DNA from 2 places in the Sporosarcina beigongshangi genome. Region 1 is predicted to be linked to the other one. Evidence: a T-box and tRNA genes for the amino acid it is inferred to sense, from the RefSeq annotation. Region 1 holds a T-box; the other holds one or more tRNA genes.
What was found. A T-box is a leader RNA that pairs with one kind of tRNA and senses whether it is charged. The one in region 1 lies ahead of serS (serine--tRNA ligase), so its partner is inferred to be a tRNA-Ser.

Region 1 (6,016 bases):
AATTTTACGCATCCTGTTCAAATGACGTGAAAAATGCCCATCTGCCATGAAGCGGGCAAGAATATGCTGATTGAGTCGTGGTACGGTAGCTGCGTAGTGGATAAAAGCTTTTTCATATCGATCGAGTAATACGGGAGGGAGCACCATATAGGCGATACGTAGCGATGGCATGAGCGATTTTGAAAATGTACTCAAATAGATGACGTTGCCGCCTTTATCCATCCCTTGTAAGGAGGGAATGGGGCGGCCCGTATAACGAAATTCGCTATCGTAATCATCTTCGATAATGAAATGCTCGTCATGCGCTGAAGCCCAGTTTACTAAAGCGGTCCTGCGAGCCGCAGAAAGGACAGTACCGGTTGGGAACTGATGTGAGGGCGTTACGTAGGCAACGGTTGCTCTAGAGCGTTGTAGTGCTCGTACATCCATCCCTTCTTCATCGACTGTAATCGGAATTGCCTTTCTGTCATTGTGGAAAAAGACATGATGCGTGAGTGGATAACCAGGGTCCTCGATGGCATAAGTCGCGTGTTTACCAAGAATCCGGATGACGAGTGGCATGAGTTGTTCTGTTCCAGAGCCTATGATTACTTGTTCAGGCGTACAATCGACGCCGCGTGAATGGTACAAATAGCGGGCAATTTCTTGGCGTAGCTGGCTATCGCCGTGCGGATGCCCTAGGAGCAGGAGATTCTGTGATGATTCATCGATGACATCTTTGGCATATTTCCGCCATTGTGTAAATGGAAATGATTCTGTGTCAATTTTACCGGGCGAAAAATCGATGGACACCTCTTCTTTTTTTCGATGGATGGACTTCGCGGTGAGTTCTACAGGTTGAACATAGGCAAGTTCTTCAATGGCTTGTACATAATATCCTTTTCGGGGTTTTGATGAAATGAACCCCTCCGCTAGAAGTTGTGAATAAGCAAATTCGACAGTTGTCTGGCTAATATTTAGAAAATCGCTAAGTTTACGTTTAGATGGGAGCTTCATACCGATGGGTAATTTTCCATTGGTAATATCACGACGTATTTGGTCATAAATCTGCTCGTATAATGGAACACTTTGATTTTTTTCTAACTTAATTAACAACATATCCATGTTTATCATCCTATCTGACCCTTTCAATATATACAGTACTGACTATTTTAATAAGGTCATAATCCATTATACTGAATAATATGAAAAGGGGGAAGGTAAAAATGAATTTTCAATATGGCGGTGTCATCATGGATGTTATTAATGCGGAACAGGCAAAAATTGCGGAAGCCGCAGGTGCAATTGCTGTAATGGCATTGGAACGTGTACCTTCGGATATACGGGCGGCAGGCGGTGTCGCACGTATGGCAGACCCACGCATCATTACAGAAGTACAAGGGGCGGTATCGATTCCGGTTATGGCAAAGGCTAGGATTGGTCATATATCTGAAGCGCATGTACTGGAAGCACTGGGCGTCGATTATATTGATGAAAGTGAAGTACTAACACCGGCGGATGAAGAATATCATTTGCTGAAAAGCCAATATAACGTACCCTTCGTTTGTGGAGCGCGTGATCTTGGAGAAGCAGCTCGCCGCCTTGGTGAAGGTGCAAAAATGCTTCGCACGAAAGGTGAACCAGGTACGGGCAATATTGTTGAAGCCGTACGTCATCTTCGTAAAGTGAATGCACAGGTGAGCCGGATCGTTCATATGAATGAGGATGAAATTATGACGGAAGCACGTGATCTTGGCGCACCGTATGAAATTTTATTGGCCATTAAAAAACATGGGCGTCTTCCTGTCACCAACTATGCAGCAGGTGGCGTGGCAACACCTGCTGATGCTGCATTGATGATGGAACTTGGCGCAGATGGGGTATTTGTAGGATCAGGAATCTTCAAATCCGAAAACCCTGAGAAGTTTGCACGTGCGATTGTTCAAGCAACGCAAAACTTTAAAGATTATCAACTAATCGGTGAGCTTTCCAAAGATATCGGTACGCCAATGAAAGGTTTGGAAATGGGTACACTTCAGGCAGAAGAACGTATGTCGGAACGTGGTAAGTAAATTACTTAGTTGAAAGCGGAGGAATCATCCTTCGTTTTTTTGTATACTAAAATGGAGGTGATAGGCGTGGAAAGATTAAAAGTTTTTGATGAAAGCTATACATATGTAAAAGAAGCCGACAGGGATGAAGTGCACCGGCAAGGCTTATGGCATGAAACGTTTCATTGCTGGCTAGTGGATGATGAGTTTGTTTATATTCAAAAAAGAAGTGCTGTGAAAAAAGATTTCCCAGGTTTATTTGATATTACGGCTGCTGGGCATATTTTGGCGACTGAGACAGTGATGGACGGGATTCGTGAAGTGGAGGAGGAACTGGGCTTAGCGGTAGATATGAAAAGGATAGATGCAAAAGGCATTATACGGGATGTCATCGAATTACCGGGCTTTATTGACCGTGAATTCGCAAATGTATTTTTATATCATTCAACCTATCAGCCAAGTGAATTTTTACTGCAACAAGAGGAAGTAGCAAGTGTTCATGCTGTGAAAAGACAGGAATTGAGGAATCTTTTTTTGATTGAAACTGAAGTAGTAGTATGCACCAATATTTTTGATGGAACGGTGTTAGAAATTGGTTTGGTTGATTTTGTACCGCATGAACGAACTTATTTTGAACAAGTTGCACGATTACTGAAATGAGAGTCGATGGAAGCGTATACAATTTTATTTCGTACGACTTGCTAAAATGCTGTTCTTGTAGTAAGGTATTTGTAATTGCAAATAGGAGACGATGATGGAGAGTAGTAGCAAGCACGTTTTTTTTGAAGAGAGCCGACGGGTGGTGGGAGTCGGTAAAAACACTTGTGAATCCGTTCCTGAGTAGCTGGGCCGAACGAATAAGTAAGCCTATGCCGGTGCTTGAGCCGTTATTTCAATGAAGTGGATTGGACAATAAGTGTCCGGTCAATTTGGGTGGCAACGCGGGTAGTTCTCGTCCCTTTTATAGGGGATTTGGGGGCTTTTTTTATTGCCTAGAATCCATCATCGTCAATATTTTAAGGAGGAATTGTCCATGCTTGATATTAAAAAAGTTCGCGCCAATTTCGATGAGGTAAAAGAGAAGCTCGCAAAACGTGGGGAAGATCTTTCAGATTTCGATAAGTTCGGTGGTCTCGATGAAAAGCGCAGGGAATTGATTGCGAAAGTAGAAGTGCTGAAAGCAGAACGTAACGAAGTATCTCAAAAAGTTGCGGAAATGAAACGCAATAAAGAGGATGCAGAGGAATTAATTGCACGTATGCGCGCGGTTGGAGATGACATTAAAAAACTCGACGAGGAACTGAGCCAAGTAGAGGAACAACTTGAGTACATTATGATGCGCATTCCGAATATCCCACATGAGAGTGTTCCTGTTGGCGATAGCGAGGACGACAACGTTGAAATGGCTACTTGGGGAGAGCTCCCAGTATTTGAATTTGAACCGAAACCGCATTGGGAAATCGGTACGGATTTGAACTTGCTTGATTTTGAGCGTGCTGCAAAAGTGACGGGAAGTCGTTTCGTCTTTTACCGTGGAATGGGTGCACGTTTAGAGCGTGCATTGATAAACTTCATGATGGATTTACACCAGGATGAGCATGGCTATGAGGAAATGCTGCCTCCATACATGGTAAATCGTGCGAGCTTAACGGGGACAGGACAGCTTCCGAAGTTTGAGGAAGATGCGTTTCTTATTCAAGAAGAGGATTATTTCTTAATTCCAACGTCTGAAGTACCTGTTACGAACTTTTACCGAGATGAAATTTTGGATGGTGCACAACTTCCAGCTGCGTTTGCTGCGTATAGCACAAACTTCCGCTCAGAGGCAGGGTCTGCAGGTCGTGATACGCGTGGGTTGATCCGTCAGCATCAGTTCAACAAGGTGGAGCTAGTTCGTTTTGTGAAACCGGAAGATTCTTATGATGAGCTGGAGAAATTAACAGGACATGCAGAGAAAGTGTTGCAGTTGTTAAAGCTTCCGTATCGTAAGTTAAAAATGTGTACAGCAGATCTTGGCTTTACGGCTGCGAAAAAGTATGATCTTGAAGTATGGATTCCGACACAGAATCTTTACCGTGAAATCTCATCTTGTTCAAACTTTGAAGATTTCCAAGCACGTCGTGCGCAGATCCGTTTCCGTCGTGAAGCAGGTGCAAAACCTGAATATGTGCATACATTGAATGGTAGTGGCTTGGCGATTGGTCGTACAGTAGCGGCAATCCTTGAAAATTACCAGCAGGAAGACGGTTCTGTTGTTATTCCTGAAGTGTTGCGCCCGTATATGGGTGGAAAAGAAGTTATTACGAAGTAAATAAGGAACGTAGTCTAAGGTCGCGACATCGTGTCGCAACAAGGAAGGATGCAATTTAATCCTTTCCCACTGCATGACCTACATCCTGTAGGCCCAGGCGTGCGCTGAAGTCATTCGACTTTCTGCGCCGCCTCTTTTTTTGCTTGCTTTTTCCGTTCTCGAATAGCTCTAAAGAATGCTGTCAGCATCTCCCCACATTCATCTGCTAACACACCTTCTACTACATCACATTCATGATTAAATCGTGGATCATTCAACAGACGGTATAGCGAATCTACACAACCACCCTTTGGATCACGAGCAGCGTAAACAACGCGCGGAATTCTGGATTGTAAAATGGCACCTGCACACATTGGGCATGGTTCGAGTGTGACATATAAAGTTGTATCTTCAAGTCGCCAGCTCCCGATTTCCTGACAGGCTTCTTGAATGGCAGATAGTTCTGCATGGGTGACGGCATTTTGTGTGGTTTCCCGTAAATTATGAGCACGCGCAATGACCTGGTCGTTATATACAATGATTGCGCCGATTGGCACTTCCCCAATTGCTTGCGCCTTCATCGCTTCTTCTATGGCTAGTTGCATATATCGTCGATCTTTTTCAAATGTAATCATCCCACATCACTCCTTGAAAGTAGTGTAGCATGAATCAAATACTCCTCGGCAAATTTGGCCCAGATTTTTATCGAGTCTGTTCGATAAATTCCTAAAGAAAGTATTTGCTGAATAAAGTTAAAATTGTTCCACGTGAATCATTTCATTGTAATCACTCTATTTTTCATTCCCTCCGTATGATAAAATAAGGAGCATTACCTATTTGTATGATGAAGGAGGATTTCCGATGTCGGTTCCGTTCATAGCGGTCGAAGGGCCGATTGGTGTTGGAAAAACATCACTTTCCACAGCCATCGCAGACACACAGCAATTCCATCAGCTAAAAGAAATTGTGGATGAAAATCCATTTTTAAATAAATTCTACAACAACATTGAGGAATGGAGCTTCCAAACCGAAATGTTTTTTCTCTGTAATCGCTATAAACAGCTTAGTGATATTAAAAATGAAATTTTAGTTGAACAGAAATCAGTTGTTGCTGATTATCATATTTTTAAAAACCTTATTTTTGCGAAACGTACATTGATCCCTGAAGAGTATGCGAAGTACGAAGAAATCTATAAAATTTTAACGCAGGACATGCCTGTACCGAACGTTATCGTTTACTTGCATGCAAGTTTAGATACGCTTATGAAGCGCATTGATATGCGCGGTCGTGATTTTGAAAAAAATATGGATCCCGCTTATATGCAGCAACTATCGGAAGACTACGAGACGTTCATCACTTATTTTGAAACGGCACATCCTGAAATTCCTGTGCTTCGATTCAATGGAGATGAGCTAGACTTCGTGAATAATGCTAAGGATTTGCAATTCATTTTAGATACCGTTGATGCAACGATACAAAAAGGAGCAGCTTTGAATGAACTTACGTGAAAAATATGGTATTCCTAATAATGCGGTCATTACTATTGCCGGGACGGTTGGTGTTGGAAAATCAACGATGACGCAGGCACTTGCAGATGCGCTGAATTTTAGGACATCCTTTGAAAATGTCGATCAGAACCCGTATCTTGATCGTTTTTATGATGACTTTGACAAATGGAGTTTCCATTTACAAATC
Region 2 (6,016 bases), on a different contig from region 1:
TCAAGACGCTTTTCACCAAGCTCCTCTTGCGCCTCAGCCATTTTCTTTTGCATTTTCTGCATTTGCTTCATCATACCCTGCATATTTCCCATACCACGCATATTCGTTTCCTCCTCTTATTTGTTAGTCGTCATAGACTTCTATGAATTCCTTGCCAAAAATCTTTTCCGCCTCTGTTACAATTGGATCTGTATTCTCCTGCTCGGCTTCCTTCACAAATGACAGCATATCTTCAGCCGCCGCCTCTTCCGATGATTCCTGCGGTTTAGCCAACCCACTTTTCTGGATAAACTCTCCCCGCACCTTCAACCAGCCTTCCTCAGGAACATAGACAACTTCATAAGCCTTGCCAGTTCGTGAACGCAAAGCATCTGACAAGCCTGATCGTAACGATGGATTTTCAGATGCCATCAGGCAATGAATTTCATATTTGAATTTTAACACAAAAGCATTCTCAGATGCCGCCACAGGCTCCGTTTCTCCAAGAAGTGCAGCATGTGATTTTTGCATCGTCTGCATCATCCCCGCCCACTCTTCTCGAATTGTTTGGATATCCTGTTTTGTCGCTGCTCTTAATACTTCGTTTATCTTACCCGTTGGAACCTTGAATGACTGCGATGATTTAGAAGCATTTTTTCGTGGCTGCGTAGCTCTCTCTGCAGTCCCTTGTACACTTACTCCACTAGCAATTTGTTGTTGCATATTTGCAATGACCCGCTCTAGCTCCACTACTTTCTGTGCAAGCCCTGTATCAACGACCTCATTGCTACCAGCCAATTGACTAGGACCACTATCAAGGTGAATCATTTTCAATAACGCAGACTCAATATACACTTTTGCATGATTGGAGAATCGCATCTCCTGCTGAGTTTTCGCCAGTATATCTATAAAAGAATAGAGGATGTCTGGATTAAATCTTTGCGCCATTTCTCCAAAACGCTCATCCCCTGATACGAGCTCCAGCAAATTTTTCAAATCTGGGGCTGTTCGAAGAAGAAGTAAATCCCTAAAGAAGGTGATTAAATCCTCCGCTAGCCTTGATACATCTTTCCCCTCCGCAATTAAGCGGTCGAGTAGTGAAAGTGCCACCCCAGCATCTTTACTGAGCAATGCTTCCGCCAATTGATGAAAGATGTCCTCACTAATCGAACCTGTGACGAGTAAAGCGTCTTCAACAGTCAACCGATCCCCACTAAACGATACAACTTGGTCAAGCATACTCAGTGCATCACGCATTCCACCCGAGGCAGCCTGAGCAATTACTTTCAACGCACCTTCGTCAAACTCGATGCCTGTATCTGCTAGCACAACTTTCATCCGTTCGATAATATCAATCGGTGTAATTGGCTTGAAATCAAAACGCTGACATCTTGAGATGATTGTCAAAGGCAGTTTATGTGGTTCCGTCGTTGCTAGGATGAAGACAACATGTGACGGTGGTTCTTCGAGTGTTTTCAATAGCGCATTGAATGCCGAGTTTGAGAGCATATGCACTTCATCAATAATATACACTTTAAAACGTGCATTCGACGGGGCAAATCGGACTTTCTCAATAATATCCCGCATTTCCTCTACACGTGAGTTCGAGGCTGCGTCGAATTCAATCACATCTGTATTCGAACCTTCTGTAATGCTTAGACATGTTGGACATTCATTGCACGGTTCTTTCGATGGACCATTTTCGCAGTTCAACGCTTTTGCAAATACTTTTGCAGCACTCGTCTTCCCTGTCCCCCTTGGACCAGAGAATAGATAAGCATGCGTCGTCTTATTATGAAGGAGGGCGTTCTGCAGTGTTTGTTTCACATGCCGCTGTCCAGACATCTCAGCAAATGATTGGGGGCGATATACACGATAAAAAGCTTGATAAGCCAACAGTTCTTCCTCCTTTTGACGCCATGCAATAATATTTCTAGTATAACACAAACACCCCGGCTAAATCTTTTTTAAATCAATCAATTACACCTCAGCGCAATTCAAAATTTGTGACATCCGCCGGAAGCTTTATTTTCTTTAGCAAGAACTGAAGTTCTTGCTAAAGAAAAAAAACTCGCCCCCAAAAACGGACGAGTTGAATTATAAAATTAAAGCCGTGCACCTTCCTCTGACAGCCGCACATAAGCGTTACTCCTGTCGCCAGCTCGGTCTAGGCGACCCCGCGGCACATGAAAAAGTCCACTTAATGCTGCTTCCTTCCGGACCTGACATGGTTCATGGGTTTCCATTGCGCGGGACCCAAACGTCAACACTACGTGCAAAAGGCAGACCCTACAATACGGGCAGCCTCGAGAAGGAATTCAGTCTTGCTAGAGCGGATTGCAAGTGATAGGGCACCGCTACCTCCCCACCTAGCACGGCATTTCTTAGTATACTCATTGTCTCGTAAAAAATCAAATATTTATCCATGAAATTATTGCAATTATTTTATATTAAACAAACTGTTGACAGCGTAATCTAAACATGATAAATTGAATTTTGTTGATACGGAGGTATACCCAAGTTCGGCTGAAGGGAACGGTCTTGAAAACCGTCAGGCGGGTTCAACCGCGCGGGGGTTCGAATCCCTCTACCTCCTCCATATTTTCAACTTAGCGCATAAGTTTGGAGATTGAATTCGTTATTTGATAGCGAATTTTTATTTTGGACATTTAGTTAAAACCACAAGAAGCAGACCGATTTAACGGGCTGCTTCTTTTTTTACGTCTATTTTATTAACCTTAGAGCCAGCAACAGAAGGCTGAATAGCCATGCAATTATAATATGGGAAGTCAGCTGCTAGTTTCTCAGCTATCCCACCCTCTTCACCCTGCTTTACAGCAATGAAGACCGATGGACCTGCACCACTAATCGTCATGCCATATGCACCATATTCATGACAAGCTATGCGAATCTGCTCAAAATCGGGAAACAAGGACTTGCGATACGGTTCATGAAAAACATCTTTCTCCATCATTTTGCCCGCCGTTTCCCAATCTCCACGTGCAATAGCCGCTGTCATAACACTACTCGCAGCACTTCCTGCAATCGCCACTGCATGCGGCAACTGTTCAGGAAGAAGTCCTCGCGATTCTTCCGTTGGCAATGCTTTTGGTGGCACAAGCATCACTACGCCTATTTTTGGTTCTGGTAGATGGATCACATCTATCTCAGTACCATCAAAATAAGAAATAGTTACCCCACCTAACAAAGCAGCTGATACGTTATCTGCATGGCCTTCTAGTTCACTACCGATTAACACCTTGTCCTTCGAAGTGAGTTTCAGCTCCAGCAGCTGATTCGCAATTTCAATACCTGCCGCAATCGCCGTTGCACTACTTCCAAGCCCTTTGCCGAGCGGAATATCCGACTGGACATTAAGCTTATGCGAAGGCGCCGTCTGTCCATAGCGTTTCGCCACATACTGAATCGTCGTCACAATCAAATTATCTTCCCCGCTTGCCAACCCTTGGTACTCTTTACCTTCATATTGAACAAGCCAAGCCTTTGCCGGCTTAACATCGACCTTCATATACAAAGCGAGCGCAAGCCCAATACTATCAAATCCTGGGCCAAGATTGGCCGTCGTAGCGGGTACGACGACTGAAAAATTGGCTACCCCCATTACTTTACTCCTTCTTTCAATTCATTCAACAATGCGTCGAATTGGTCTCGTGACAGCAATGACTTCTGTTCATTCACCATAATTGCCGTTTCGGGATCCTTCAGGCCGTTACCTGTTAGCACACCAACAATCGTTGAACCTTTTTCAATCAATCCTGCATCCAGACGCTTTTTAATACCTGCAATCGTCGCACATGATCCCGGCTCAGCAAAAACACCTTCCGTTGAGGCAATCAAGCTGTAAGCCTCCAAAATTTCTTCATCTGTTACCGACAAAATAGCTCCATTCGATTCTACAAGTGCATCCTTTGCCAATTGCCAGCTTGCAGGATTACCAATGCGGATAGCCGTCGCCACTGTTTCTGGATTTTCAAATACACGGTCATAGACAATTGGTGCTGCCCCGTCTGCCTGTACACCAAGCAACGATGGTAAAGCAGTTCCTTTTCGCTCTGCGTATTCTTTAAAGCCTTTCCATGCCGCGGAAATATTGCCTGCGTTCCCTACCGGTAATGCAAAAATATCCGGCACTTTCCCAAGCTGCTCAATCGCTTCAAATGCAATCGTCTTCTGGCCTTCCAGACGGTATGGGTTAATGGAATTCACAACTGCCACTTTTCCTTCGCCAGCCTCTCGAACCATATCAAGCGCCACGTCGAAGTTACCCGCAATCTCCACAATTTCTGCTCCATACATTTTCGCTTGCGCCAATTTTCCAAGCGCAATCTTTCCTTCAGGAATGACGACAATCGTCCGCATCCCTGCACGTGCACCATATGCCGCCGCAGATGCCGATGTATTCCCTGTCGATGCACAAATAAGGACTTCTTTCCCTTCCTCTTTTGCCTTCGCAACCGCCATGACCATCCCGCGGTCTTTAAAAGATCCCGTTGGATTCGTTCCTTCCGTTTTCACGTAAAGATTAATGCCCCATCGTTCAGACAAATTCGTTAGGTGAATGAGGGGTGTATTCCCTTCCTGCAGCGTCAATGCCGGTGTTTTCTCTGTCACGGGCAACCATTCTTTATATTCGTCAATCAATCCATTCCATCTTCTCATCATTATTCCCCCTCAACTCGGTAATGGCTTAGTACGCCAATGACCTCTGGTGTTTGATTTAATTCAGTTACAATATTTAGATGTTGCTTACGAGAAATTTGATGTGTGATAAAAATCAAATCCGCGTCAGCCCCTGTTTTATCTGGATGCTGGATTACCGTCGCTAAACTCGCACCATGACCACTATAAATCGCCGTTAGCTTCGTCAAGACACCTACTTCATCCCTAACATGAATACGATGGAAGTAACGTGCAAACTTATTCTCATCGCTTTTCACTTTACGCTCATATTGCGGAGCATGTGGCCTTTTCCCATTCACGCCAAGCAATAGGTTACGACATGCCGCGACAATATCTCCTGTGACAGAAGTTGCAGTTGGTAATGAACCAGCTCCCGGTCCATAGAACATCGTCTCCCCAACCGCATCACCATAAACGTATACCGCGTTAAATTCATTATTCACTGATGCCAAAGGATGCGAGTTTGGAAACAGAACCGGCTCAACCGCTACTTCAATACCGTCTGAATTCTTCTTAGCAGCCCCCGCCAACTTCACTGTATAACCAAATTGTTCCGCAAGCTCCAAGTCACCGTCACGGATTTCTTTCAGTCCTCTGACGAATACATCCTCCAAACGGACTTCTGTCGAGAATGCCAGTGAAGCTAAAATAACCATTTTACGCGCAGCATCAATGCCGTCCACATCTGCAGACGGATCGGCTTCTGCAAACCCAAGCTCAGTCGCCTCCGCTAACGCATCCTCGTAACTCATCTTCTCATGCTTCATCTTTGTTAGTATAAAATTCGTCGTGCCATTGACAATACCCGTCAACGCACTAATACGATCCGATGCAAGTCCATCTTCCAACGTGCGAATCAATGGGATTCCCCCACCGACACTCGCTTCATAAAATAGATCACATTTGTTTTCATCTGCCAACTTCAACAACCCAGGGCCGAACTGTGCCATCACATCTTTATTAGCTGTCACGACGCCTTTTCCTGCACGTAGCGAGCTTTCAATCGCTTCTTTAGCCTCAGACGTCCCGCCAATTACTTCTACAATGAGATCGATAGACGGATCTTCTAGTATCTCATTCAAATCCGTTGTGAAAATTTCTGGCGACAAAACGGTATCCCTTTTTTTATATTGATCTTTCACAAGCACTTTTTTAATTGTCACAGGCACACCCAGCTTATGGCGCAAGTCGTCTTGGTGGTTTTCCAAGATTTTAGCCACACCGCTTCCCACAACTCCAAATCCTAGTAATCCAATATTAATCTCATTTTTCATTGACGATTCTCCTAACTGTATGTACACTATGAAAAAACAGTCGTTCTTTGCATAAGGACATT

Region 2: it encodes a tRNA-Ser, which carries the amino acid that the T-box ahead of serS (serine--tRNA ligase) is inferred to sense. The anticodon was not compared.

What each region holds. Positions count from the first base shown of each region.
Region 1 covers NZ_JAWLIR010000058.1:1,930-7,945, reverse strand. The annotation lists gene pdxR (MocR-like pyridoxine biosynthesis transcription factor PdxR) at 1-1,104, opposite strand, end outside; gene pdxS (pyridoxal 5'-phosphate synthase lyase subunit PdxS) at 1,185-2,051, shown strand; gene R2B77_RS17020 (NUDIX hydrolase) at 2,118-2,690, shown strand; T-box leader at 2,773-2,993, shown strand; gene serS (serine--tRNA ligase) at 3,064-4,341, shown strand; gene tadA (tRNA adenosine(34) deaminase TadA) at 4,452-4,955, opposite strand; gene R2B77_RS17005 (deoxynucleoside kinase) at 5,182-5,829, shown strand; gene R2B77_RS17000 (deoxynucleoside kinase) at 5,816-6,016, shown strand, end outside.
Region 2 covers NZ_JAWLIR010000057.1:1,501-7,516, forward strand. The annotation lists gene R2B77_RS16950 (YbaB/EbfC family nucleoid-associated protein) at 1-101, opposite strand, end outside; gene dnaX (DNA polymerase III subunit gamma/tau) at 124-1,875, opposite strand; RNA gene ffs (signal recognition particle sRNA large type) at 2,091-2,357, opposite strand; tRNA gene R2B77_RS16965 (tRNA-Ser) at 2,486-2,578, shown strand; gene thrB (homoserine kinase) at 2,678-3,601, opposite strand; gene thrC (threonine synthase) at 3,601-4,659, opposite strand; gene R2B77_RS16980 (homoserine dehydrogenase) at 4,662-5,954, opposite strand.